2 regions of the Pseudomonas lundensis genome follow, and region 2 is predicted to be linked to the other one. Evidence: riboswitches for the same ligand, from Rfam matches in the RefSeq annotation. Region 2 holds a riboswitch; the other holds the start of a gene.
What was found. A riboswitch is a leader RNA that binds a small molecule or an ion and turns the genes downstream of it on or off. The one in region 2 is predicted to bind cobalamin.
Positions count from the first base shown of each region.

Region 1: another riboswitch for cobalamin. It lies ahead of cobO (cob(I)yrinic acid a,c-diamide adenosyltransferase); the one in region 2 lies ahead of IF654_RS12350 (CbtB domain-containing protein).

Region 1 is NZ_CP062158.2:1,350,415-1,362,545, forward strand. Features, by position in the region: gene purM (phosphoribosylformylglycinamidine cyclo-ligase) at 1-517, opposite strand, end outside; gene IF654_RS06595 (DUF2066 domain-containing protein) at 901-1,929, shown strand; gene IF654_RS06600 (AI-2E family transporter) at 1,962-3,035, shown strand; gene hda (DnaA regulatory inactivator Hda) at 3,261-3,965, shown strand; gene IF654_RS06610 (C40 family peptidase) at 4,176-4,799, shown strand; gene IF654_RS06615 (C40 family peptidase) at 4,943-5,482, shown strand; gene IF654_RS06620 (PQQ-dependent sugar dehydrogenase) at 5,558-6,865, opposite strand; cobalamin riboswitch at 6,990-7,232, shown strand; gene cobO (cob(I)yrinic acid a,c-diamide adenosyltransferase) at 7,315-7,926, shown strand; gene IF654_RS06630 (cobyrinate a,c-diamide synthase) at 7,937-9,250, shown strand; gene bluB (5,6-dimethylbenzimidazole synthase) at 9,247-9,897, shown strand; gene cbiB (adenosylcobinamide-phosphate synthase CbiB) at 9,894-10,802, shown strand; gene cobD (threonine-phosphate decarboxylase CobD) at 10,795-11,787, shown strand; gene IF654_RS06650 (cobyric acid synthase) at 11,784-12,131, shown strand, end outside.
Region 2 is NZ_CP062158.2:2,645,054-2,657,184, forward strand. Features, by position in the region: gene IF654_RS12340 (response regulator) at 1-3,073, opposite strand, end outside; gene IF654_RS12345 (response regulator) at 3,330-3,689, shown strand; cobalamin riboswitch at 3,725-3,938, shown strand; gene IF654_RS12350 (CbtB domain-containing protein) at 4,034-4,222, shown strand; gene IF654_RS12355 (CbtA family protein) at 4,233-4,934, shown strand; gene IF654_RS12360 (cobalamin biosynthesis protein) at 4,931-5,344, shown strand; gene cobM (precorrin-4 C(11)-methyltransferase) at 5,420-6,166, shown strand; gene nfuA (Fe-S biogenesis protein NfuA) at 6,261-6,845, opposite strand; gene IF654_RS12375 (fatty acid cis/trans isomerase) at 6,956-9,253, opposite strand; gene metH (methionine synthase) at 9,406-12,131, shown strand, end outside.

The DNA.
Region 1 (12,131 bases), 1.3 Mb from region 2:
AGCCGTCGATGATTTCGGATTTTTCGACCACGCCGACGCAGAAACCTGCCAGGTCGTAGTCTTCGCCTTCGTACATGCCCGGCATTTCAGCGGTTTCGCCGCCTACCAGCGAGCAGCCGGACAGTTCGCAACCTGCGCCGATACCGGTCACCACCTGGGTCGCGGTCTCAACGTTGAGTTTGCCGGTGGCGTAGTAGTCGAGGAAGAACAGTGGCTCGGCGCCGCAGACGATCAGGTCGTTCACGCACATGGCCACCAGGTCGATGCCGATGCTGTCGTGCTTGTTCAGGTTCAGGGCCAGACGCAGCTTGGTGCCCACACCGTCGGTGCCGGAGACCAGAACAGGCTGCTTGTAACCGGCAGGAATTTCGCAGAGGGCGCCAAAACCGCCGAGGCCGCCCATCACTTCCGGGCGTGCAGTGCGCTTGGCCACGCTCTTGATGCGTTCGACCAATGCTTCACCGGCGTCGATGTCTACACCGGCGTCTTTGTAGCTCAGGGATGGTTGCTTGCTCATAATCCAGGCCTTTAGGGGGGATTCGGGGAGGTCGACCGATCTCAGAGGGCCCGCTGGCAAGTGCTCATCGCTGTGAATGAAACATTTGCCGGGTGCCCGGCTGTCGCCGGTCTGCGAAGGCGCGCGATTTTATCAGGCTTGAAGGGCAGCGGCCATCCTCGGGCCGACGGGCAGGGTTATATAGCGCGAAAAAAAACCTTATTTAGTCTTACTGGCCGCTGCGGGCAGGCCTGTATAAGGTATACGGGTTCACTTTTGATTTTTTATGACCGGGTGAAAACGCTGCCGTCGCGCTGAATGATTTGGCTTGCGCCCTGTCTGAAGCCTGTGCAGTGGGTTTATCGGGTCTTTCAAGACTGCTTTTTTGTCGTCAGGAATATTTCATGCGTTTTCATCATCTTTTAGCCGCGGGCTGTTTGTCCTTTTTCAGCCTGGCGAGTCATGCCGAAATTCTGACCAATTTGTATCAAGTGCGTGAGCCGGTGAGCAGTCAGTCGCCTGAAGAGCGCACGCAAGCCACGCAAAAAGCATTGCAAACACTGGTCATCCGCCTGACCGGCGATGCCAAGGCGCTGCAAAACCCCGCTCTTGAGCCGGTGCGCAAGGACCCGCAGCAGATCATTCGTCAGTACGGGTATGACGCCGGGCCGCCCGAAAGCCTGCAGGTGGACTTCGATCCTGTGAGCACCGAGCGCGCGTTGCGTCAGGCGGGCCTGTCGTTGTGGGGCAGCAACCGTCCGGCGTTGCTGGGTTGGTGGCTGGCCGACTCGGTGGAAGGTTCAAGCCTGGTCGGTGACGGGCAGTCGGCGGCCGAACCGCTGCGCCGTGCAGCGCAACACCGGGGGCTGCCATTGCGCTTGCCGTTGGCGGACTTGAGCGAACAACTGGTTGGCACGGTCGACAATATTGAAGGCGCCAACCCTGCGCCGTTGCGTGAAGCGTCCGAGCGGTACGGTGCCGATGCGTTGCTGGCGGTGCATGCCCGAGAAGAGGGCGGCCAGTGGCAAGCCAAATGGCGGATGTGGCTGGGCGATCAGCAGGAGCAGGGCAGTGCGCAGGCGGCCGATCAGGCAGCGTTGGCCGATGCGGTGATGCTGGCCGTGAGTGAGCGTCTGGCGCCGCGTTATGTGGTCAAACCGGGCATCTCCACAGAGCAGTTGCTGGAGGTCCACGGCATGACCCTTGAGCGTTATGCCTCGCTGGGGCGTTTGCTTGAGCCGTTTGGCGGGCAGCTTGTGCGAATAGACGGCGACCGTAGCGTGTATCAGGTCAATGGCAGTGCCGAGCAGTTGCGTGCTCAACTGGGGCTGGCGCATTTGCAGGAAATCCCGGCGAGTGAGGGCGCGCCGGTGACTGAGGCGGGTCAGACGCCCGCCGCTACGCCCGCCGCACAGCTACGCTTTCGCTGGTAGGTTTTTTCTTCTTTATAAAGGATGGACGCTTGATGACGGATTCGCGGCGATGGGTATGGTGGGGCGTGGCGCTGGTGTTTGCCCTGTTTGTGTATTTCTTGCATCCGATACTCACGCCGTTTCTGGTCGCTATCGTTCTGGCGTACATGTTCGATCCCGTGGTGGACCGTCTGGAGAGGCTCGGCTTGTCCAGAACCTGGGGGGTTGTGACCGTGTTTACGCTGTTCACCGTGATTGTGACGGCGCTGGTGCTGGTGTTGGTGCCGTTGCTGGCCAAGCAGTTGATGAAACTGTACCAACTGGCGCCACAAGTGCTGGACTGGTTGCAACATACGGCGATGCCGTGGGCGCAAAGCAAATTCGGCCTGAGCGACGGCTTCTGGAAGTTCGACAAGATCAAGGCGGCGATCACTGAGCATATGGGGGAGGCGTCCGATGTCGTCGGGGTGGTGCTGTCGCAGGCCACGGCGTCGAGCCTGGCACTGATCGGGTTTTTGGCCAACCTGGTATTGATCCCGGTGGTGGCTTTTTACCTGTTGCGTGACTGGGACATCATGCTGGCCAAGATCCGGGGCTTGCTGCCGCGTGACCGTGAAGAGCAAATCGTTTCGCTGGCCAAAGAGTGTCATGACGTGCTCGGTGCGTTTGTCCGTGGGCAGTTGCTGGTGATGCTCGCGCTCGGGGTGATTTATTCCGCGGGGCTGATGCTGGTCGGGCTTGAACTGGGCCTGCTGATTGGTTTGATGGCGGGCATTGCGGCCATCGTGCCGTACATGGGGTTCATCATCGGCATTGGGGCGGCATTGATTGCCGGGCTCTTCCAGTTTGGCGGTGACCTGTACCCGATGCTCGGAATCGTCGCAGTGTTTATGGTGGGGCAGGCGCTGGAAGGTACGGTGCTCACGCCATTGCTGGTAGGTGACAAAATCGGCATGCACCCGGTAGCGGTGATCTTTGCGATTTTGGCCGGGGGTGAACTGTTCGGTTTTACCGGGGTGCTGCTGGCCTTGCCGGTGGCCGCCGTGATCATGGTGCTGGTTCGCCATGTGCAGGACATGTACAAGGAGTCGCACGTGTATAAAGGTGAAGAAGACCCCGAGTTGTAGGTCTTCTTATGTTGAAAAAGGCAGGCCGCTGGTTTCGCGGGCCTGCCTTTTTTATGGCGCGGCTTGAGCTTGAGCGTTGGCAAAAACTCAAATAATCCAAGGCCTTAACGCAAACCTTTGATTTTGCTCGTGGTCTGTTACATTGTGCGCCCGGCTACAACGGGTATAAACTTTGCAAACTTTACACAGAGGCCACTAACGGTTCGTTTGAACTGTTCAGTCAGCATGAAACCGATTCAGCTGCCCCTAGGTGTGCGTCTGCGTGATGACGCTACCTTCATAAACTACTATCCAGGCGCCAATGCCGCTGCACTCGGCTATGTCGAGCGTCTATGCGAAGCCGACGCCGGCTGGACAGAAAGTCTGATCTACCTTTGGGGCAAGCATGGCGTCGGGCGTACGCACCTGTTGCAGGCAGCCTGCCTGCGTTTTGAACAGATGGGTGAGCCCGCTGTGTACCTGCCGTTGGGCGAGCTGATGGATCGCGGCATCGAAATCCTCGATAACCTCGAACAGTACGAGCTGGTGTGTCTGGATGACCTTCAGGCCGTCGCCGGACGCGCGGACTGGGAAGAAGCGCTGTTCCACCTGTTCAACCGTTTGCGCGACAGCGGGCGACGGCTGTTGATCGCGGCCTCGGCATCACCGCGAGAATTGCCGATCAAGCTGGCTGACCTCAAATCCCGCCTGACACTCGCGTTGATCTTCCAGATGCGACCGCTGTCTGACGAAGACAAGCTGCGAGCCTTGCAGTTGCGCGCCTCGCGCCGTGGCCTGCACCTGACCGACGAAGTCGGGCACTTCATCCTCACCCGTGGTACCCGCAGCATGAGCGCGCTGTTTGATCTGCTGGAGCAGCTCGATCAGGCGTCTTTGCAAGCCCAGCGCAAGCTGACCATCCCTTTTCTGAAAGAAACTTTGGGCTGGTAATCCCTCGTTTTATAGCCGGTCTGGCAAATGGCAGGCGCCAGAAAAACCGCGCGCCAGCAGGGTGGCGAACGCAGATTCTATCGTCAGGGGTGTAAAACCTTAGATGTCATGAGAAAACTGCCGAGTCACATTTAGATCGATTGAATTTGCAAATGAGGATCATAGTTGGCATAGTCGCGGCTACTTTTCCTACAAGCCACGGTCGTGCCCATGCTAAATCGCTTCGCACCCCTCGTGCCCCTCGCACTCGTTACCCTGTTATTTGGTTGCGCTGCGCACTCGCCAGTGTCTCAGCAAGTAGTCGACCGGCAGGTTCAAAAGTCATCTGTGTCCCAGGATTCCGCTCTTTATCAGGAAGAACTGGCGACCGAAAAAGAACTGGCTCAATTCTCCGAAAACAGCAAGCCTTATGAGCTGCCAGCATTGGCGGACAGCATTCTTGAGCGCGGCATGTCCTTGATCGGTACCCGTTACCGTTTTGGCGGCACCTCGGAAGCAGGCTTCGACTGCAGCGGTTTCATCGGTTATCTGTTCCGCGAAGAAGCTGGCATGCAATTGCCGCGTTCCACGCGCGAAATGATCAACGTTGATGCGCCGCTGGTGGCGCGTAACAAGCTCAAGCCGGGTGACCTGCTGTTCTTCAGCACCAACGGTCGCGGGCGTGTCAGCCATGCCGGGATCTACTTGGGGGACGACCAGTTCATCCACTCCAGCAGCCGTCGCAGTGGCGGGGTGCGTATCGACAAGTTGGGCGATACCTACTGGAGCAAAACCTTCATTGAAGCCAAGCGCGCACTGGCCATGGCGCCAACGAGCGTCATAGCCCGCAAGTAAAGTTAAAGCTTCACTTGAAGTTTGGCCTCTAAGGGCTAGAATTCAGTCGCATTGTTAAATTCCTGAGCCGCGAAGGTAGTGCCTGTCGCGGTTTCAGGTTTCGCGGCCGAGTTGCCGTATCCAGAATCAGGAACGTTCTGTTTATGTCAATCATGGCCCGCCTCTCAGTTTTGACTCTAGCAGCCCTGCTCAGTGCTTGCGCCAGCAACCCGCCGCCCGCCCCCGTGGCCAAAAAGCCGGTGGTATTTGCCAACCCCTCTGATGACTTCTCGCCCGTCGCCGCCGATGTGTTGTTCCGTGCGCTGGGGCTGGTGGGCACGCCTTATCGGTGGGGCGGTAATACCCCGGACTCGGGCTTTGATTGCAGTGGTCTGATCAAGTACGTCTATAACGATGCCGCTGGCATTTCGTTGCCGCGCTCGACCCGCGAGATGATCGTGATGAGTGCGCCGAATGTGGGTAAAGACAAGCTGCAAACCGGCGACCTGCTGTTCTTCGCCACCAGTGGCGGGACGCAGGTCAGTCATGCGGGGATTTACGTGGGAGAAGGGCGCTTCGTTCATGCGCCGGCCACGGGCGGTACGGTCAAGCTCGACAGCCTGTCCAAAGCCTACTGGCAAAAAGCCTATCTGAATGCCAAGCGTGTACTGCCTACCGAGCAGCACCTGGCCCGCAATCCATAAGCGGCACTGTTGAATAAAAGAGAGGCTGTGATTGCACAGCCTCTCTTTTTTTTATCGGGGCAACCAGAAAGCCCCTTACTTGGCTGACACGCGCCAGACTTTGTTGCCGACATCATCGGCCACCAGCAGATCACCCTGTTTGTCGATCACCACGCCCACCGGCCGGCCCATCGCTTTTTCATCCGCGTTGAGGAACCCGGTCAAGACATCCATCGGCATGCCGGTTGGTTTGCCATCCGCGAACGGCACGAAAATCACTTTGTAACCGCTGTGGGGTTTGCGATTCCAAGAGCCATGCTGGCCGATAAACGCTCCTTCGGTGAAGTTTGGCAACTTGCTGCCATCGGCAAAACTCAACCCCAATGACGCGGTGTGCGGGCCGACGGCAAAGTCGGGGGCAATGGCCTTGGCCACCAATTCTGGGTTTTGCGGGTCGACCCTGACGTCGACGTGTTGGCCGTAATAGCTGTAGGGCCAGCCATAGAAACCGCCGTCTTTAACCGAAGTGATGTAGTCCGGTACAAGGTCGCTGCCGATCTCGTCGCGTTCATTAACGGCGGTCCAGAGCTTGCCGGTGGCCGGTTCCCAGTCCATGCCATTGGGGTTGCGCAAGCCCGACGCGAAAATCCGGTGGCTGCCGGTGGCCGGGTCTACTTCCCAGATCGCCGCGCGGCCTTCCTCTTTATCCATGCCGTTCTCGCCCACGTTGCTGTTGGAGCCAACGGTCACGTAGAGCTTTTTGCCATCGGGGCTGGCAATCACGTTTTTGGTCCAGTGATGGTTCAGCGGGCCGCCCGGCAGATCGACCACTTTGGTCGGCTGGGCGCTGATGCTGTCGGCACCGGCCTGATAGGGGAAGCGCAGTAGCTTGTCCGAGTCGGCCACATACAGATCGTTGCCGACCAGCGCCATGCCGAACGGCGAATTCAGGTTCTGCAAAAACACGCTGCGGGTTTCAGCGATGCCGTCGTGATTGGCATCGCGCAACAGGGTGATCCGGTTCGCACTTGGCACGCCCGCGCCCGCTTTGCCCATGACCTTTTCCATCACCCAGCCGCGAATCCCCTTGCTGTCGTCCGGTTTGGGCGGGGCATTGGTTTCTGCCACCAGCACATCACCGTTGGGCAGCACATACAGCCAGCGCGGGTGGTCGAGGTCCTCGGCGAAGGCGCTGACCTGCAACCCTTCGGCGGCAATCGGCTTGGCGCCCTGAGACCATCCCACGGCGGGTGCGATATTGACCGTCGGAATCAGCGTCTTGTTGGGCTCAGGCAGCTTGGGCGAGGGGCCGGTGCCATCCGCCACTTGCAAGGTCGAACTCTCACCACAGGCGGCTAACCCTGCTGCAAGTACGATGACAACAGCGTGCTGGCGCTTAAGCATGTGAATCTCCATGAGTGGGGTGTAAGTGATAGAGAAGCCTAGTCGTGCAAAGGTTCAGGGCAATGCCGTTTTGAAGTGCAGGTCAGCGCTTCCTTTAATTGACGCTCCACCCCCAACCCTCTAACCTTCGCCGCTTGTTTCAGGTGCTCTGCAGCCATGGGCTGGCAGGGTGAAACAGGGAAGCCGGTGAGGGGCAGGGCGCAGTGCGCCAGGTTCACGATTCCGGCGCTGCCCCCGCAACGGTAAATGAGTCAACACCGCGCTGAGTGCCACTGTGTCTGTACACGGGAAGGCGCGCGGTCAGGGTTGCTGCCAGGCAGGCGGCCCGCTCATGAGCCCGGAGACCGGCCTGATCCATCCAGCACCTCGCGGCGGGCGACGGTGTGTCGCTGTTGTTAAATCTCCCCCCGCCTCCCGTTTGCTTTTTTCAGCCCCAACGGAGAGCTGCCATGAATGAATCCCCCGAACGCGACGAACGTCATCAGGCGCGCATGCTGCGCAAAAAAGCCGTCATGGACGAGCGCATCGCCAGCGCACCCAATGAATGTGGTCTGCTGCTGGTCTTGACCGGCAATGGCAAAGGCAAGAGCAGCTCGGCTTTCGGCATGCTGGCCCGCGCCATGGGCCACGGCATGCAGTGCGGCGTGGTGCAGTTCATCAAGGGCCGCAACAGCACCGGTGAAGAGCGCTTCTTCCGCCGCTTTCCGGAGCAAGTGCGCTATCACGTGATGGGCGAGGGCTTCACCTGGGAAACCCAGGACCGCCAGCGCGACATCGCGGCGGCCGAGGCTGCCTGGGAAGTGTCCCGCGACATGCTGCGCGATCCGTCCATCGGGCTGGTGGTGCTCGATGAGCTGAACATTGCGCTCAAGCACGGCTACCTCGACCTGGATCAGGTGCTGACAGACCTGCAAGCCCGCCCGCCGATGCAGCATGTGCTGGTCACCGGGCGCGGTGCAAAACCTGAACTGATTGACCTGGCCGACACCGTGACGGAAATGAACGTAGTCAAACACGCGTTCCAGGCCGGTATCAAAGCCCAGAAAGGCATCGAATTGTGAGTGTTCAAGCATGAGAGAGTCGCGTCATTGCCCGGCGGTGTTGATCGCCGCGCCGGCTTCCGGTCAGGGCAAGACCACCGTTACCGCCGCGTTGGCCCGTTTGCATCGCAATCAGGGGCGCAAGGTGCGGGTGTTTAAATGTGGCCCGGATTTCCTCGACCCGATGATTCTGGAGCGCGCCAGCGGTGCGCCGGTGTATCAGGTCGATTTGTGGATGGTGGGCGCAGAGGAAAGCAGGCGCTTGCTGTGGGAGGCCGCTGGCGAAGCTGACCTGATCCTGATTGAAGGGGTTATGGGGCTGTTTGATGGCACCCCGTCCAGCGCAGATCTGGCCCGTCATTTCGGGGTGCCGGTGCTGGGGGTCATCGATGGCACGGCCATGGCCCAGACCTTTGGTGCCCTGGCCTTGGGGCTTGCGCGGTACCAGCCGGACCTGCCCTTTGCCGGGGTGCTGGCCAACCGGGTGGGCACGGTGCGTCACGCGCAATTGCTGGAAGGCAGCCTGACCGAAGGCTTGCGCTGGTATGGCGCGTTGTCCCGGGAAACCGGCATCGAGTTGCCGAGCCGTCACTTGGGGCTGGTGCAAGCCAGCGAGTTGAATGACCTGGACGCCCGCCTGGATGCCGCAGCCGACGCGCTGGCCAGCACCTGCGAGGTAGCGCTGCCACCCGCTGTTGAATTCGCCGCGCCGACGCCGGTGACGGTCGAGCCGTTGCTGGCGGGCGTACGGATTGCCGTGGCCCGGGATGAAGCGTTCGCCTTTACCTACGGCGCGAGCCTGGCCTTGCTGCGGGACATGGGCGCGGAGCTGGCGTTCTTTTCACCGATCCGTGACACGCAGCTTCCCGCTGCGCACAGCCTGTATTTACCGGGTGGCTACCCCGAACTGCATCACCTTGAGCTGTCGCGTAACCACGCGATGCTTGATGCGATCCGCGCTCATCATGCCGCAGGCAAGCCGTTGCTGGCGGAGTGTGGCGGGATGTTGTACCTGCTCGATGCCTTGACCGATGTCGACGGCCAGCGCGCCGAGCTGGTGGGGGTGCTGGCGGGTGAGGCAACCATGCAAAAGCGTCTGGCGGCCTTGGCGTTGCAAGCCGTGGACTTGCCTGAAGGCCAACTGCGCGGTCATACCTATCACCATTCGCTGACCCGTACCGAGCTGCAACCCATTGCCCGGGGCCTGAGCCCCAATGGTGGACGCGGTGCCGAAGCGGTGTATCGCGAAGGCCGCCTGACAGCGTCCTATGTGCACTTTTACTTTCCGTCCAATCCCAAGGCCGTGGCTGCGCTGTTCGCGCCGTGTGCTGTGAAGGTGCCATGAGCGACAACGCATTCAGTCCCCAAGAGCGCGCAGCGGTGTACCGCGCCATCGCCGAGCGCCGCGATATGCGCCATTTCAGCGGCGGCGCCGTTGCGCCCGAACTGTTGGCGCGCCTGCTCGAAGCGGCGCATCAGGCCCCTAGCGTGGGCTTGATGCAACCGTGGCGGTTTATCCGCATCACCTGCCGTGAGCTGCGCGACAAGATTCAAGCGCTGGTGGAGGAGGAGCGGGTGCGCACCGCCGAGGCGCTGGGCGAGCGTTCCGATGAATTCATGACCCTTAAGGTCGAAGGCATCCACGACTGCGCCGAAGTGCTGGTGGCCGCGTTGATGGACGATCGCGAGAAGCATATTTTCGGTCGGCGCACGCTGCCGGAAATGGACATGGCGTCATTGTCTTGCGCCATTCAGAACCTGTGGCTGGCCGCCCGGGTTGAAGGCCTGGGCATGGGCTGGGTGTCGTTGTTCGAGCCGCAAGCGCTGGCGGACCTGCTGGGCTTGCCCGTCGGGGCCAAGCCGCTGGCGGTGCTGTGCCTGGGGCCGGTCGAAGCGTTTTACCCGGCGCCTATGCTGGTGCTGGAAGGGTGGGCGCAGGCGCGTCCGCTCAATGAATTGGTGTACGAGAACTATTGGGGAGTGAGCCCATGAGTGTGGCGTTGCTGTGCGTCGCCGGGGTGGCGCTGGACGCACTGTTGGGCGAGCCCAGGCGCTGGCATCCGCTGGTCGCGTTTGGCCGTATGGCGGACCGTATCGAACAGCGTTTCAATTCCGGTGGACGCGGCTGGCGCAGTCACGGGGTCACGGCCTGGGTGCTGGCGGTCATTCCGTTGACGATTCTGGCCACGGCGTTGTCATGGCTGCCTTACATCGGTTGGCTGGTGGACATTCTGGCCTTGTATTGCGCGCTGGGCATGCGCAGCTTGGGCGAACACGTGCAACCGGTGGCTGATGCATTGCGCCGTCAGGACCTGGATGAAGCCCGCACCCGTGTCGGTTATCTGGTCAGTCGACAGACCAGCGAACTGGACGCGACCGACGTGGCGCGGGCCGCCACTGAGTCGGTGCTGGAAAACGGCAGCGATGCCGTGTTCGCGGCGATTTTCTGGTTTGCCGTGGCGGGGGCTCCCGGCGTGGTGCTCTATCGTCTGAGCAATACCCTCGACGCGATGTGGGGCTATCGCAATGAGCGGTTCGAGCGTTTCGGCTGGGCCGCTGCCCGTATCGACGATGTACTTAACTATATTCCCGCGCGTCTGGTGGCCCTGACCTACGCAGTGTTGGGTAAAACCCGAGCCGCATTGCGCTGCTGGCGACAACAGGCGCCACTCTGGGACAGCCCCAACGCCGGCCCGGTCATGGCTGCCGGTGCAGGCGCACTGGGTGTAGCGTTGGGAGGTCCGGCGATTTACCACGGTGAGTTGCACGAGCGCCCACAGTTGGGGGAAGGCCTGCCTGCCGACGCCGATTCCATCGGTCGCGGCTGGCAACTGGTGCAGCGTGGCGTGTGGCTGTGGCTGCTGATTTTGTGTGTCGGGAGTGAATTCTATGCTTGAGCACGGTGGACGTTTGCGTCAGGCCGCCCTGCGCTACGGGATTGCCGAAGCTGACTGGCTGGACCTGTCCAGCGGTCTGGCGCCCTGGCCCTTTGCAATCGGGCACATACCCGAGCGCGCCTGGGCCCGATTGCCCGAGACCGATGACGGCCTTGAACAGGCCGCGTGCAGCTATTACGGCGCCCCGAACGTGCTACCTGTGCCGGGGTCGCAATGTGCCATCCAGTTGCTGCCGCGTCTGCGCCGCAGTGGCAAAGTCGGGGTATTGTCACCGTGCTATGCCGAACACGCCGAAGCCTGGCGCCGCAACGGGCACATCGTGCGCGAAATCATGGAGCAGGAAGTCGATTTCTACCTCGATAAGCTGGACGTGCTGGTGGTGGTCAATCCCAATAACCCGACGGGCCTGAGCCTGTCGCCCGAGCACTTGCTGGACTGGCATGCGCGTCTGGTGCAGCGCGGGGGCTGGCTGGTGGTCGACGAAGCGTTCATGGACAACACGCCGACGATGAGCCTGGCGCCGCAAAGCCAGCGCACCGGCCTGATCGTCCTGCGCTCGTTCGGCAAGTTTTTCGGGCTGGCGGGGGTGCGCCTGGGTTTTGTACTGGCGGAACTCAAGCTGCTCAAGTTGCTCGCGGAGCAAGTCGGCCCGTGGGCGGTCAGCGGGCCGACGCGGGTGTTGGGACAGGCGTGCCTGCTCGACACCGAGGCGCACGCCCGGCAACGCCAGCGCAGCGAACAGGCCAGCCAGCGGCTGGTGGCGATGCTCAGCCAGTACGGGTTGCCCGCTCAAGGGGGCTGCGCGCTGTTTCAGTGGCTGATGACCCCGCACGCCGAGTACCTGTACGACTTCATGGCCCGGCGCGGCATTCTCCTGCGCCTGTTTACCCATAACAGCAGCGTGCGTTTCGGCCTTCCCGCCGATGAGGCGCACTGGCTCAAGCTTGAACAGGCCTTGCAGGCTTACACCAAGGAAACCCCATGAGCACGTTGATGGTGCAAGGCACCACGTCCGATGCGGGCAAAAGTACATTGGTGACAGCGTTGTGCCGCTGGTTGACTCGTCAGGGCGTGCGCGTGGTGCCGTTCAAGCCGCAGAACATGGCGCTCAACAGCGCGGTGACGGCCGAGGGCGGCGAAATCGGTCGCGCGCAGGCTGTGCAGGCGCAGGCTGCCGGGTTGGCGCCGCACACCGACATGAACCCGGTGTTGCTCAAGCCCAACAGCGACACCGGCTCGCAAGTGATCATTCACGGGCGCGCCGTGACCAGCATGAACGCCGTGGCCTATCACGATTACAAAGCCATCGCGATGCAGGCCGTACTGGCC
Region 2 (12,131 bases):
GGCGTTCATGGGACAACTGGGATTCGACTTTGTGCAGAAATAAAGTCACTTCATCGAGCAGGCGTTCCGGGGAGCGGGCGCCTTTGATGATGATCGAACGCGAGTACTTGCGCAGCTCGGCCTCTTCATCCCGGGTCAGGTTACGACCGGTGTACACAATCACCGGCGGGAACGAGCAGATGTCTTCGGTGGACATGCGCTTGAGCAAGTCGCCGCCCAGCATGTCCGGCAGTTTGAGGTCGATGACCATGCAGTCGTAGATGTGGGTGCGCAGCAGGTCCAGAGCTTCTTGCGCGTAACCAACGGCGGTGATTTCGATGTCATCGTCGCCGATCAGGCGGGCAATGCTGTCACGTTGCAGGTCATCGTCTTCGACCAGCAATACGCGTTTGACCTTCTGCGTGAGCTTGGCTTCAAGGCGTGCGAACACGTCCTTGAGCTCTTCGCGGGTGGTGGGTTTGACCGCATACCCTACGGCGCCCATGTGCATGGCCGCTTCAACACGGTCTTCAACAGAAATCACGTGCACCGGAATGTGTCGGGTCGGCGCCAGCTCCTTGAGTCGCTGCAACACCGTCAGGCCGGAATGGTCGGGCAGGCGCATGTCCAGCAAGATTGCATCCGGGATGAACTCGGCCGCCAGGCTGAAGCCTTCATCGGCACCGTGAGCCACCAGGCAGTGATAGCCCAGCTCATGGGCCAGGTCGAAGAGGATGCGGGCAAAGTTTGGCTCGTCCTCAATCACCAGAATGCAGCGCGTGGTAAACGGTGCTTTCTCGCGATCATCCATGAACCGCGGAATCTCGACGTTCGGTACATTCATCACCGGTTGCGGGGCGGGCGGCGCGGCAACGACCACGGCTTTGGCCGGCTCCGCCACTGGGGCCTGGGCGTACGGCTCATCCTGTTCGACGAACTGTTCAGGCAGGACCAGCGTGAAAATACTGCCCTGACCCGGTTCACTGGTGACGCTGATCGAACCGCCCAGCAAGTTGGCCAGATCACGGGAAATCGACAGCCCCAGACCTGTACCGCCATAACGGCGGTTGGTGGTGCCGTCTGCCTGACGGAACGCCTCGAAGATGCTCTCTTGCTGCTCGGCTGCGATGCCGATTCCCGAATCGCGCACGGTGAAGGCAATGCCCTCGCCCGGTTGGCGCGACACGGTGAGGCTGACCTGACCTTTTTCGGTGAACTTGATGGCGTTGGATAACAGGTTTTTCAAAATCTGCTCCAGGCGCTGACGATCCGTGAAGATCATCGGCGGCGTGCCCGGTTGCAGCTCGACCTGGAAATCCAGTGCCTTTTCCCCGGCCAGCGGCTGGAACATGCTTCGCAGACCGTCCACCAGACGCGGAACGCTGGTGTTTTCCGGGCGCACTTCAAGCTTGCCGGCTTCGACTTTGGAGATGTCCAGAATGTCGTTGATCAGATTGAGCAAGTCATTGCCCGCCGAGTAGATCGACTCGGCAAACTTCACTTGTTCGGCAGTCAGGTTCTCGTGCGGGTTTTCCGACAGCAATTTGGCCAGGATCAACGAGCTGTTCAGCGGCGTACGCAGCTCGTGAGACATGTTGGCCAGGAACTCGGACTTGTATTTGCTGGAACGCTGCAACTCTTCAGCGCGCTCCTCCAGTTGCACTTGAGCCTGATTCAGCTCGGTGTTCTTCTGATCCATCGCATCGCGCTGGGCGGCCAATGCCAGTGCCTGATCGGCCAACTGCTCGTTGGTCTGTTCGAGTTCAGCCTGCTGAGTTTCCAGATGGGTCTGGGACTCTTTAAGAATGCGCGACTGCTCTTCCAGCTCTTCGTTGGCGGTCTTGAGCTCTTCCTGCTGCACCTGCAACTCTTCGTTGAGCTGCTGGGTTTCGGCCAGCACTTCCTGCAAACGCTGACGGTAGCGGGCCGCTTCAATCGAGGTGCCGATGTTGTCGGCAATCAACTCGAACAACTCAATGTCACGCTCGGTCAAGGGGCGCAAGAAGCCCAGTTCGATCACGCCGTTGACCCGGTCGTCGTCACTGGTGGGCACGACCAACACGCTGCGCGGGCTGCCTTCGCCCAGCCCTGAGCTGACCTTGAAGTAACCGGCGGGCACATTGTCCAGGCGAATCAAGGTATCTTGCTGCGCCGCCTGCCCGACAATGCCTTCGTCGTTGTGAATCAGTTGGTCCTGTAGCTCCTGCTCGCGGGAGAAGCCGTAACTGGCCACCCGCTTGAGGCCACCGTGGTCTTCACGCACATAAACGGCCGCGACCACCGAACCCAAGTACTGCGCGCAAAACTGCAGAATATTGCGGCCCAGCATGTTCAGGGTCAGACGCCCCAGCACCTGTTCAGCCAGTTCGGTCTGACCGTTGCGCAGCCAGGCCTGCTGTTCAAGACGTTGCGCACTTTTAACCTGTGCGTCGAGGGTGTCGCTGTAACTCTTTGAAAGATTGACCAGATCGCGGCGTCCGACATAGGCCAGAAAACCGCTGAGGCCCAGCACAAACAGCAGGTAAAGGCCGATCACCAGGAACGTGGTGCGGCTCACGTCATCGTTACGCTCAACACGCAACTGTTGCTCCATGGCAATGAATTCGTCGAAGGCCTTGCGCACTTGATCGGTCAGCCGCTTACCGCGCCCCGATAGCACGGCGCCACGGTAATCGCCATTGCTGCGACGCAGCTCAATCATGTCCTGAGCGTACCGGCTCCAGTCGTTTTGCAAGGCCTGTAGACGTTTGAGGCGGTCCACCTGCTGCGGATTGTCGCTGACCAGTTCTTCTAGGCCATGCAGTTGCGCAGTGATCTGTGGTTTGGCCACTTCGTACGGGTCGAGAAAATGTTCGTCGCCGGTGATTAAGAAACCGCGCATCCCGGTTTCAAGGTCAACGGTGAGCTTGATGGCCTCATTCGCGTTACTGATCACGCGGTCAGTGTGTTGCAGCCACTGAATGACCGACAGCAAATAGCTGATCATCACCACAAACAAAACGGCGCTGAGCACGCCCACACCCAAGGGCAAACCGACGTTGCGACTCAGGAGTTTGCGAAAGCTACGCTCATCAACCGATGCTGGTGCATTCATTTTTCTGGCCCGTGAACAGTGTTAAAAAACAGCAAGTTTGCCGGATTATCGAGCAATTAATCTATTTTCTTACGATAAACAGTACAAATTCGTACTCAAGTACGGACTCAGAGACTACATACAGCTATCCTTGCAGACCTTGTGCGAAGGTATTTTTCGTACAACAGCGGGAACTTGTCCGGGGATACGGCTTACTCATAAGGCAAGTCGATACGTTTTGGCTTCACCGCGCTCACCACTTTTCGGGATACCCACTATGCCTGCAACACCCTCCACCATCCTCGTTGTAGAAGACGATGCCATTGTTCGCATGCTGATCGTGGATGTGCTGGAAGAATTGGAATTCAATGTGCTGGAGGCAGATGGCGGCGAAGAAGCACTGACGTTCATCAAGAACACCGAACTGGTCATTGATCTGCTCATGACCGATGTCGGTCTCCCGATCATGGACGGCCGTGAACTGGCTGAGCAGGCACTGCTCTTGCGGCCCACGTTACCGGTGCTGTTTGCCAGCGGGTATGCCGAAAGCCTGGCTAAGCCTGACAACGCCTTCGTTATCGGCAAGCCCTTTTCAATTGATCAGTTACGCGACAAGGTCAAGAGCATCCTTTCCTGACACGTGAATTGACGCCTCCCCCGCTGCCATGCTCTCCTACACATCTTGTATCAGGTGCCCTTCACAGGGTGAAACGGGAAACCGGTGCGTCAGGCGCTCATCGCCTTGATCAGTCCGGTGCTGCCCCCGCAACGGTAAGCGAGCGGAACATCACAACCACTGTGCCCAGGCATGGGAAGGCGATGTTCAGCGGTTCAATGATTTGAACCCCTCGTGAGCCCGGAGACCGGCCTGTTCACATCCATTGACAAACCCGCGGTGGGCGGGCGCTGTTGAACCCTGCGAGCTTCGTTCGCGGGGTTTTCTTGCGCTTCTCCCCCGCTGTCTGACCCGAGGGAAGCGCCATGTCCATCAGCACCAGCCGTACGCAGTCTGCAACGTCCACGTCCACCCAAAGCCAGCGCATCGTTGCGGCTGTCGGCGTTGCCGTGCTGGGAGCGTTTCTGGTTTACTTCGCGGGCTTTTCTCACATTGACGCGGTACACAATGCCGCGCACGACACCCGTCACAGTTCAGCCTTCCCCTGCCATTGAGACCCCGGCCATGATTAAGCGCATTGCTCAAACTGCCGGTTTTACGGGCTTGCTGGCCGCCCTGTTGCTGACCGTGCTGCAAAGCCTGTGGGTGACGCCGCTGATTCTCGAAGCTGAAACCTTCGAAAAGCCGGCCGAGACGCCCGCGCATACACACACTGACACCCACATGGCTGCCCATACCCATGACGCTGAGGCCTGGGAGCCGGAGGATGGCTGGCAGCGCGTGTTGTCCACCACCGGCGGCAACTTGGTGGTCGCTGTGGGGTTTGCCTTGATGCTCGCAGGCCTGTACACACTGCGCAGCCCGACCCGCACCTCTCAGGGTGTGCTCTGGGGATTGGCGGGGTATGCCACGTTTTGCCTGGCGCCGACGCTGGGCCTGCCGCCCGAGCTGCCGGGCACCGCTGCGGCGGATTTGCTGCAACGTCAGGTCTGGTGGGTGAGCACCGCAGCGTCCACTGCCGTGGCCATTGCCTTGGTGGTGTTTGGCAAACATTGGGCACTGAAAGTGCTCGGGGTGGTGATTCTGGTCATCCCCCATGTCCTGGGCGCACCCCAGCCTGTGGTTCACTCAAGCCTAGCCCCGCAAGCCCTCGAAACCCAATTCAAAGTGGCTTCGCAATTGACCAATGTGGTGTTTTGGCTGGCACTGGGGGTGATCAGCGCGTGGTTGTTCCGACGTAAAGCTGATGGCCAGTACGCTGCATGACCGCCGCGCCCACCGCCCCCACCTTCGTGGTGGGGCTGGGCTGTCGACGCGGTTGCAGCGCTGAAGAACTGTTGACGCTGATCCAGGCGTCTCTGAGTCATGCCGGGATCACGCTCAGCGAGGTCCGGGCCTTGGCCAGTATTGATGGCAAGCGCAACGAACCCGGCCTGATCCAGCTGGCGCAGCAGTTGAAACGGCCTTTGCACGTCTTCAGCGCACAACAGCTCGCCGCGTTTGCCCCCCGGCTCAGTCACCGGTCCCCCGTCTCGTTCGCCCACACCGGCTGTTTCGGGGTGGCTGAAAGTGCGGCACTGGCGCTCTGCGAGTGCTTGACCGGGGACCGCGCGACGCTGCGGGTCACGCGCCAGACTTCGCATAACGCGACGTTTGCGTTAGCGACCCGGCAATAATCAGGCGATACTTCGCCGCCTCACTATGAGCGCTGTTCAAGCGGCGCTCTATTTCGCATCGTTCAAGAGACTGCCATGACTGTGTATTTCATCGGTGCCGGCCCCGGCGATCCAGAGCTGATCACCGTCAAAGGCCAGCGTCTGATCCGCAGCTGCCCCGTCATCATCTACGCTGGCTCACTGGTGCCCGCCGCCGTGCTGGAGGGTCATCAGGCCGAGCAGGTGATCAACAGCGCCCCATTGCATCTGGAGCAAATCATCGAGCTGATCCAGTCGGCCGACGCTCAAGGTCAGGACGTGGCCCGCGTCCATTCCGGCGACCCTAGCCTGTATGGCGCCATCGGTGAGCAAATCCGCTGCCTGCGGGCGCGGGGCATTGCGTTTGAGATCATCCCCGGGGTCACGGCGACCGCCGCGTGCGCCGCCCTGCTCGAAGCGGAGCTGACCCTGCCTGATATTTCGCAAACGGTGATCCTGACCCGCTACGCGGAAAAGACCGTGATGCCCGCAGGCGAAGAACTGGCCAGTCTGGCCCGTCATCAAGCGACCATGGCCATTCATTTGGGGGTCAAGAACCTTGCCTCGATCGTGGACGAACTGACACCCCACTACGGCAGCGATTGCCCGATAGCCGTCATCCACCGTGCCAGTTGGCCGGATCAAGACGCCGCCACCGGCACCCTGGCTGACATTGTCGAGAAGGTTCAGGCCAAAGGGTTCAGACGCACGGCGTTGATCCTGGTCGGTCGCGTGCTGGCCAACGACAGCTTCAGCGAATCGTCGCTGTACCGCGCTGGTCACGCACATCTGTATCGCCCGTAGCGGTCTTTGGCCCAATCGGCAGGCATAAAAAAACGGTGCTCACGGGGCACCGTTTTTTTATAGAACGCGCAGCGAACACCTTGGGACTGATGACTCAGTAGTAGGCGTTTTCTTTCTGCGAGTGGTCGGTCACGTCACGCACGCCTTTGAGCTCGGGAATACGCTCCAACAAGGTGCGCTCGATCCCTTCACGCAAGGTCACGTCGGCCTGACCGCAACCCTGGCAGCCACCGCCGAACTTGAGGACCGCAATGCCGTCTTCTACCACTTCGATCAAGCTGACCTGACCGCCGTGACTGGCCAGACCGGGATTGATCTCGGTTTGCAGGTAGTAATTGATGCGCTCGTTGATCGGGCTGTCGGCGTTGACCATGGGCACTTTGGCGTTAGGCGCCTTGATGGTCAGTTGCCCGCCCATGCGATCGGTCGCGTAATCCACAACGGCGTCTTCAAGAAACGGCTCGCTGACCGCGTCGATCCAGGCGGTGAAGCTTTTCAGGCCCAGCGCGGTATCTTCTGGTTTTTCTTCACCAGGCTTGCAATACGCAATACAGGTTTCAGCGTACTGGGTGCCGGGCTGGGTGATAAACACGCGGATGCCGATACCCGAGGTGTTCTGCTTGGACAGCAGATCAGCCAGGTAATCGTGTGCGGCGTCGGTAATCGTTATGGCGCTCATGGAATCTCCTCGCAGACATGGGGCGCAGTTTACGCCAATCGGCGCGCCTGACAAAGTCCTAGTATTTTTGTCAGGAAAGCCGCACCCCACGTGGGTGAAACAAATGACCTTTACAGGTTCTCGTAGCGGTTCATGTCCAGCACGCCCGCCTCTACAGGGTCGGTTTGGTTAATGTATTCGCCAATGTCATGGAAGTACTGCCAAAACTGCGGGTGGCTGCGGCGAATTCCCCAGCGCTGGACGATGGCCTCAAACGCGGTTTGATCCTGGCTCGCCTCCATCGCCTCGACAAAAGCCTCTACCTCATCGGCCGGAATGTTGAACATAAAGTTCGGGTAACTGCTGAGCACGCCCGGGTAAATGGTCAGCGTGTCCAGCCCCGGCTGCAGGCGGTATTCCTCGCCCAGCATAAAGGCCACGTTGGTATGCGCGCGGTTGTGCAACAGGCTGTACATCTCACGTTTGCCGTCGGCACTCTCGATACGCAGCATGGTGGCTTCGGGCAATTGGTTGATGACCGGTAAGCCGGCGGCAGGACGCGAGGTCAGGCGGCTCAGCGATTGCTCGGCATACTGGAAGGCACGCGGGATGTTCGGCCGTGAACAATAAGCGCCCGTACAGCGGTTGATCGGGTCCGGCCGCGCATTCAGGGTGCCGGTGCGCTCAATCAACTTGAGGGCAAAATCGCGTTTCGGGTCGGCCGGGTCCAGCTTCATACCAGTTGGGGTGTCCGTGTCGATCTTCTGATAGTCCATCCACATCTTCAGCTTGCCGCTATTTTGATACCAGTCGCCCAGAATGGCGGCCCGCGCGTCGGCAGGCATCAAACGCAGAAAGTTGACCTCGGCGCCGTTGCGAATCAAATCGAAGTAGAGACGCGTCTGGGCCTGATGCGAGACGTTGCCGAACACATCGAAGTTAACCGCCAATTGGTAGTAGGTGCGCTCCAGCAGCGGGTAATCGAACAGCCACAAGGTCTGCGGGATTTCACCCACCAGCCCCTTGCTGACACTGGCACTGTCGAAATGCCGGAAGATGGTCAGCAGCGCGTTGTCATTGCCTGCCCACAGGGTCGACCAGCTCGGCGGCGGCATGTCGGCGTACGCCGCCTGGCGCAGGTCTTCATACTCGTTGCGCTTGTTCCGGTAGTTGTGCCACAGCGAAATAACGCTGCCCACATCGTCGATCTGCCCCGGCATCGCCAGCAACGGCGTGGCTTTGCCACGGTACGCCGCATCGGTCACGTAACGGTCGCGAGCGGGCTCCTGGAACACCGCCCAGAAGTTGTCGCGGATCACGTCAGTAGCAATTTGCCCGCGGCACACAGGCCCGCGAATAAAGGTGCGCACGAAGTATTCGGCGTTATCCAGCATGAACTGATAACGGGCCACCGCCGGGATCGCTTCAAAGGTTTCAAACGGATTGGCGCGCCCTCGTGGTCCATACCCCGGTAGCTTGGCGGCATGCCAGTCGCCGCTATAAAACAGTTGCTTGACCCGTTCCAGCTTGCGCTGACCCATCGGGTATGTGATGTGGGTTTTATGAACGATCACCCCCTGCACCGGCATAATCCGGTAATAAAAGGTGGTGCCCGGGTCGTCGTTGGGTCGCCGGGTAGCGATCAGGTCAATCGGTTGCCCACTGGGCGTGCGCGAGCGCACCCACTGGAAATAGTGACCCGGCACGCCATTGTCGAAAAAGGCGTGGGCCAGGAACAAATGCTCATACAGCCAACGGGCCACCAGCGCCTCAGTCGACCCCGGGCGATTGAGTAACTCTTCCCATTCGGCAATCTGACTCGCCTCGATGGCGGTCGGCTTAATGGCGTTTTGATCGACCGGGGCGCCCTGCGCTAGCCAGGTTTGCACCGTGATGTATTGCTGATCCGTCAGGCCGGTCACGGCCAACGGCATGCCTTCGTTGGGGTGTTTCTGTGCGTAGTCGTTAAATTCGCCGGGGGCCGGGCAACTGTTTTCACGGTTGAGGCCCAGCACAATGCCTTCAGGCAATTTGGCATTCGGGGTCAAGGGGGCGCTGTGTCCCAGTTCGAGCATGCGCGCCATGAGCGCCGCTTGTGCCCCTTGTGCATCCAGCACCGAATAGAAACCTTTGTTGCGCCACTCTTGTTGACCTTTGGCGTCATAGAAAATCCGCGTCGGCGCAACCGCTGTGGTTCGATCGCCCTGATACACGGGCACCTTGCTGGCACCCCGGGTCGCGCCCTCCGCGCTCCCGAGATTGAGCTGGCAGGCCGCATCGTTGCAGGCGTGGCAGGCAACACACTTTTCGGTAAGGATCGGCTGGATATCTCGGGTGTACGAAATAGCCGGACTAACCAGCGGGGTTTGGCCCAACGCTGTACTGCACACCACCAGCGTCACGGCGCCGGTGAGGAGGCGAAAAAACATGTGCCATTGTCCTGATATTAAAAATGTCGCGATTCTACCCATCGAAGGCCCGCCTCAACATGAATGAAATTCATGAAAAACGGCGAACGATCAAATCCCACGCAGGTTTGTTATGATTTGCCCTCTTTTGCATGGCTCTAACAGGTAGTCCTATGTCTGACCGCAGCGCTCGTCTCCAAGCACTTCAGCACGCCCTCAAAGAGCGCATTCTGATTCTCGATGGCGGCATGGGCACTATGATCCAAAGCTACCGTCTTGAGGAACACGACTATCGTGGCACTCGCTTTGCCGACTGGCCGAGCGACGTCAAGGGTAACAACGACCTGTTGGTCATCACCCGCCCGGATGTCATTGGTTCGATTGAAAAAGCGTACCTGGATGCCGGTGCCGACATTCTCGAAACCAACACCTTCAACGCCACTCAAGTTTCCCAGGCCGATTACGGCATGCAGGCGCTGGCCTACGAGCTAAACGTAGAAGGCGCCCGACTGGCGCGCAAGGTGGCCGATGCCAAGACCCTTGAGACCCCCGACAAACCGCGCTTTGTGGCAGGGGTTTTGGGCCCGACCAGCCGCACCTGCTCGCTGTCACCGGACGTCAACAACCCCGGTTACCGCAACGTCACATTCGATGAACTGGTGGACAACTACACCGAGGCCACCCGGGGCCTGATCGAAGGTGGCGCAGACCTGATCCTGATCGAGACCATTTTCGACACCCTGAACGCCAAGGCTGCGATCTTTGCCGTACAAGGGGTATTTGAAACCTTGGGCATCGAGTTGCCGATCATGATCTCCGGCACCATCACCGACGCCTCCGGCCGCACCCTGTCCGGCCAGACCACTGAAGCGTTCTGGAACTCGGTGAGCCATGCCAAGCCGATTTCGGTGGGCTTGAACTGCGCGCTGGGTGCCAGCGAGCTGCGCCCTTACCTTGAAGAACTGTCGAACAAAGCCAGTACCTACGTGTCGGCACACCCGAACGCCGGTTTGCCGAATGAGTTCGGGGAATACGACGAGTTGCCTGCACAAACGGCCAAGGTGATTGAAGAGTTCGCCCAAAGCGGCTTTTTGAACATCGTCGGCGGCTGCTGCGGCACCACGCCGGGCCATATCGAGGCCATCGCCAAAGCGGTTGCCGGTTATGCGCCACGCCAGATCCCGGACATCCCCAAGGCCTGCCGCCTGTCAGGGCTTGAGCCGTTCACCATCGACCGCAGCTCGCTGTTCGTCAACGTGGGCGAACGCACCAACATCACCGGCTCGGCGCGCTTTGCCCGCCTGATTCGTGAAGACAACTACACCGAAGCCCTGGAAGTGGCCCTGCAACAAGTTGAAGCCGGTGCGCAAATCATCGACATCAACATGGACGAAGGCATGTTGGACTCCAAGAAGGCCATGGTGACCTTCCTCAATCTGATCGCGGGCGAGCCGGACATTTCCCGGGTGCCGATCATGATCGACTCCTCCAAATGGGAAGTGATCGAGGCGGGCCTCAAGTGCATCCAGGGCAAGGGCATCGTCAACTCGATCAGCATGAAAGAAGGCGTCGAGCAGTTCATCCATCACGCCAAACTGTGCAAGCGCTATGGCGCGGCCGTGGTGGTGATGGCGTTCGATGAAGCCGGTCAGGCCGACACCGAAGCCCGCAAAAAAGAAATCTGCAAACGCTCCTACGACATTCTGGTCAATGAAGTCGGCTTCCCGCCGGAAGACATCATCTTTGACCCGAACATCTTCGCCGTGGCCACCGGTATTGAAGAGCACAACAACTACGCGGTGGACTTCATCAACGCCTGCGCCTATATCCGCGACGAACTGCCGTACGCCCTGACGTCGGGCGGCGTGTCCAACGTGTCCTTCTCGTTCCGTGGCAACAACCCGGTGCGCGAGGCGATCCACTCGGTGTTCCTGCTGTATGCGATCCGCGCGGGCCTGACCATGGGCATCGTCAACGCCGGGCAACTGGAGATCTACGACCAGATCCCGACCGAACTGCGTGACGCGGTGGAAGACGTGGTGCTCAATCGCACGCCCGACGCGACCGATAACCTGTTGGCCATTGCCGACAAGTACAAAGGCGACGGCAGCGTCAAAGAAGCCGAAACCGAAGAATGGCGCGGCTGGGACGTCAACAAGCGGCTGGAGCACGCGCTGGTCAAAGGCATCACCACTCACATTGTCGAGGACACCGAAGAGTCGCGCCTGTCGTTCAAGCGTCCGATTGAAGTCATCGAAGGCCCGTTGATGTCGGGCATGAACATCGTGGGTGACCTGTTCGGCGCGGGCAAAATGTTCCTGCCGCAGGTGGTCAAATCGGCCCGCGTCATGAAACAGGCCGTGGCGCACCTGATTCCGTTCATTGAACTGGAAAAAGGCGACAAGCCGGAAGCCAAGGGCAAGATCCTGATGGCCACGGTCAAGGGCGACGTACACGACATCGGCAAGAACATCGTCGGCGTGGTGCTCGGCTGCAACGGCTACGACATCGTTGACCTGGGCGTCATGGTGCCTGCGGAGAAGATCCTGCAAGTGGCCAAGGAGCAGAAGTGCGACATCATCGGCTTGTCCGGCCTGATCACCCCGTCGCTGGACGAAATGGTCCACGTGGCCCGTGAAATGCAGCGTCAGGACTTTCACCTGCCGCTGATGATCGGTGGGGCGACCACATCCAAGGCGCACACGGCGGTCAAGATCGAACCCAAGTACCAGAACGACGCCGTGATTTACGTGACCGACGCCTCCCGTGCCGTGGGCGTGGCCACACAATTGCTGTCCAAAGAGCTCAAAGCCGGTTTCGTCAACAAGACCCGCGACGAGTACATCGAGGTCCGCGAGCGCACCGCCAACCGCAGTGCGCGCACCGAGCGCCTGAGCTA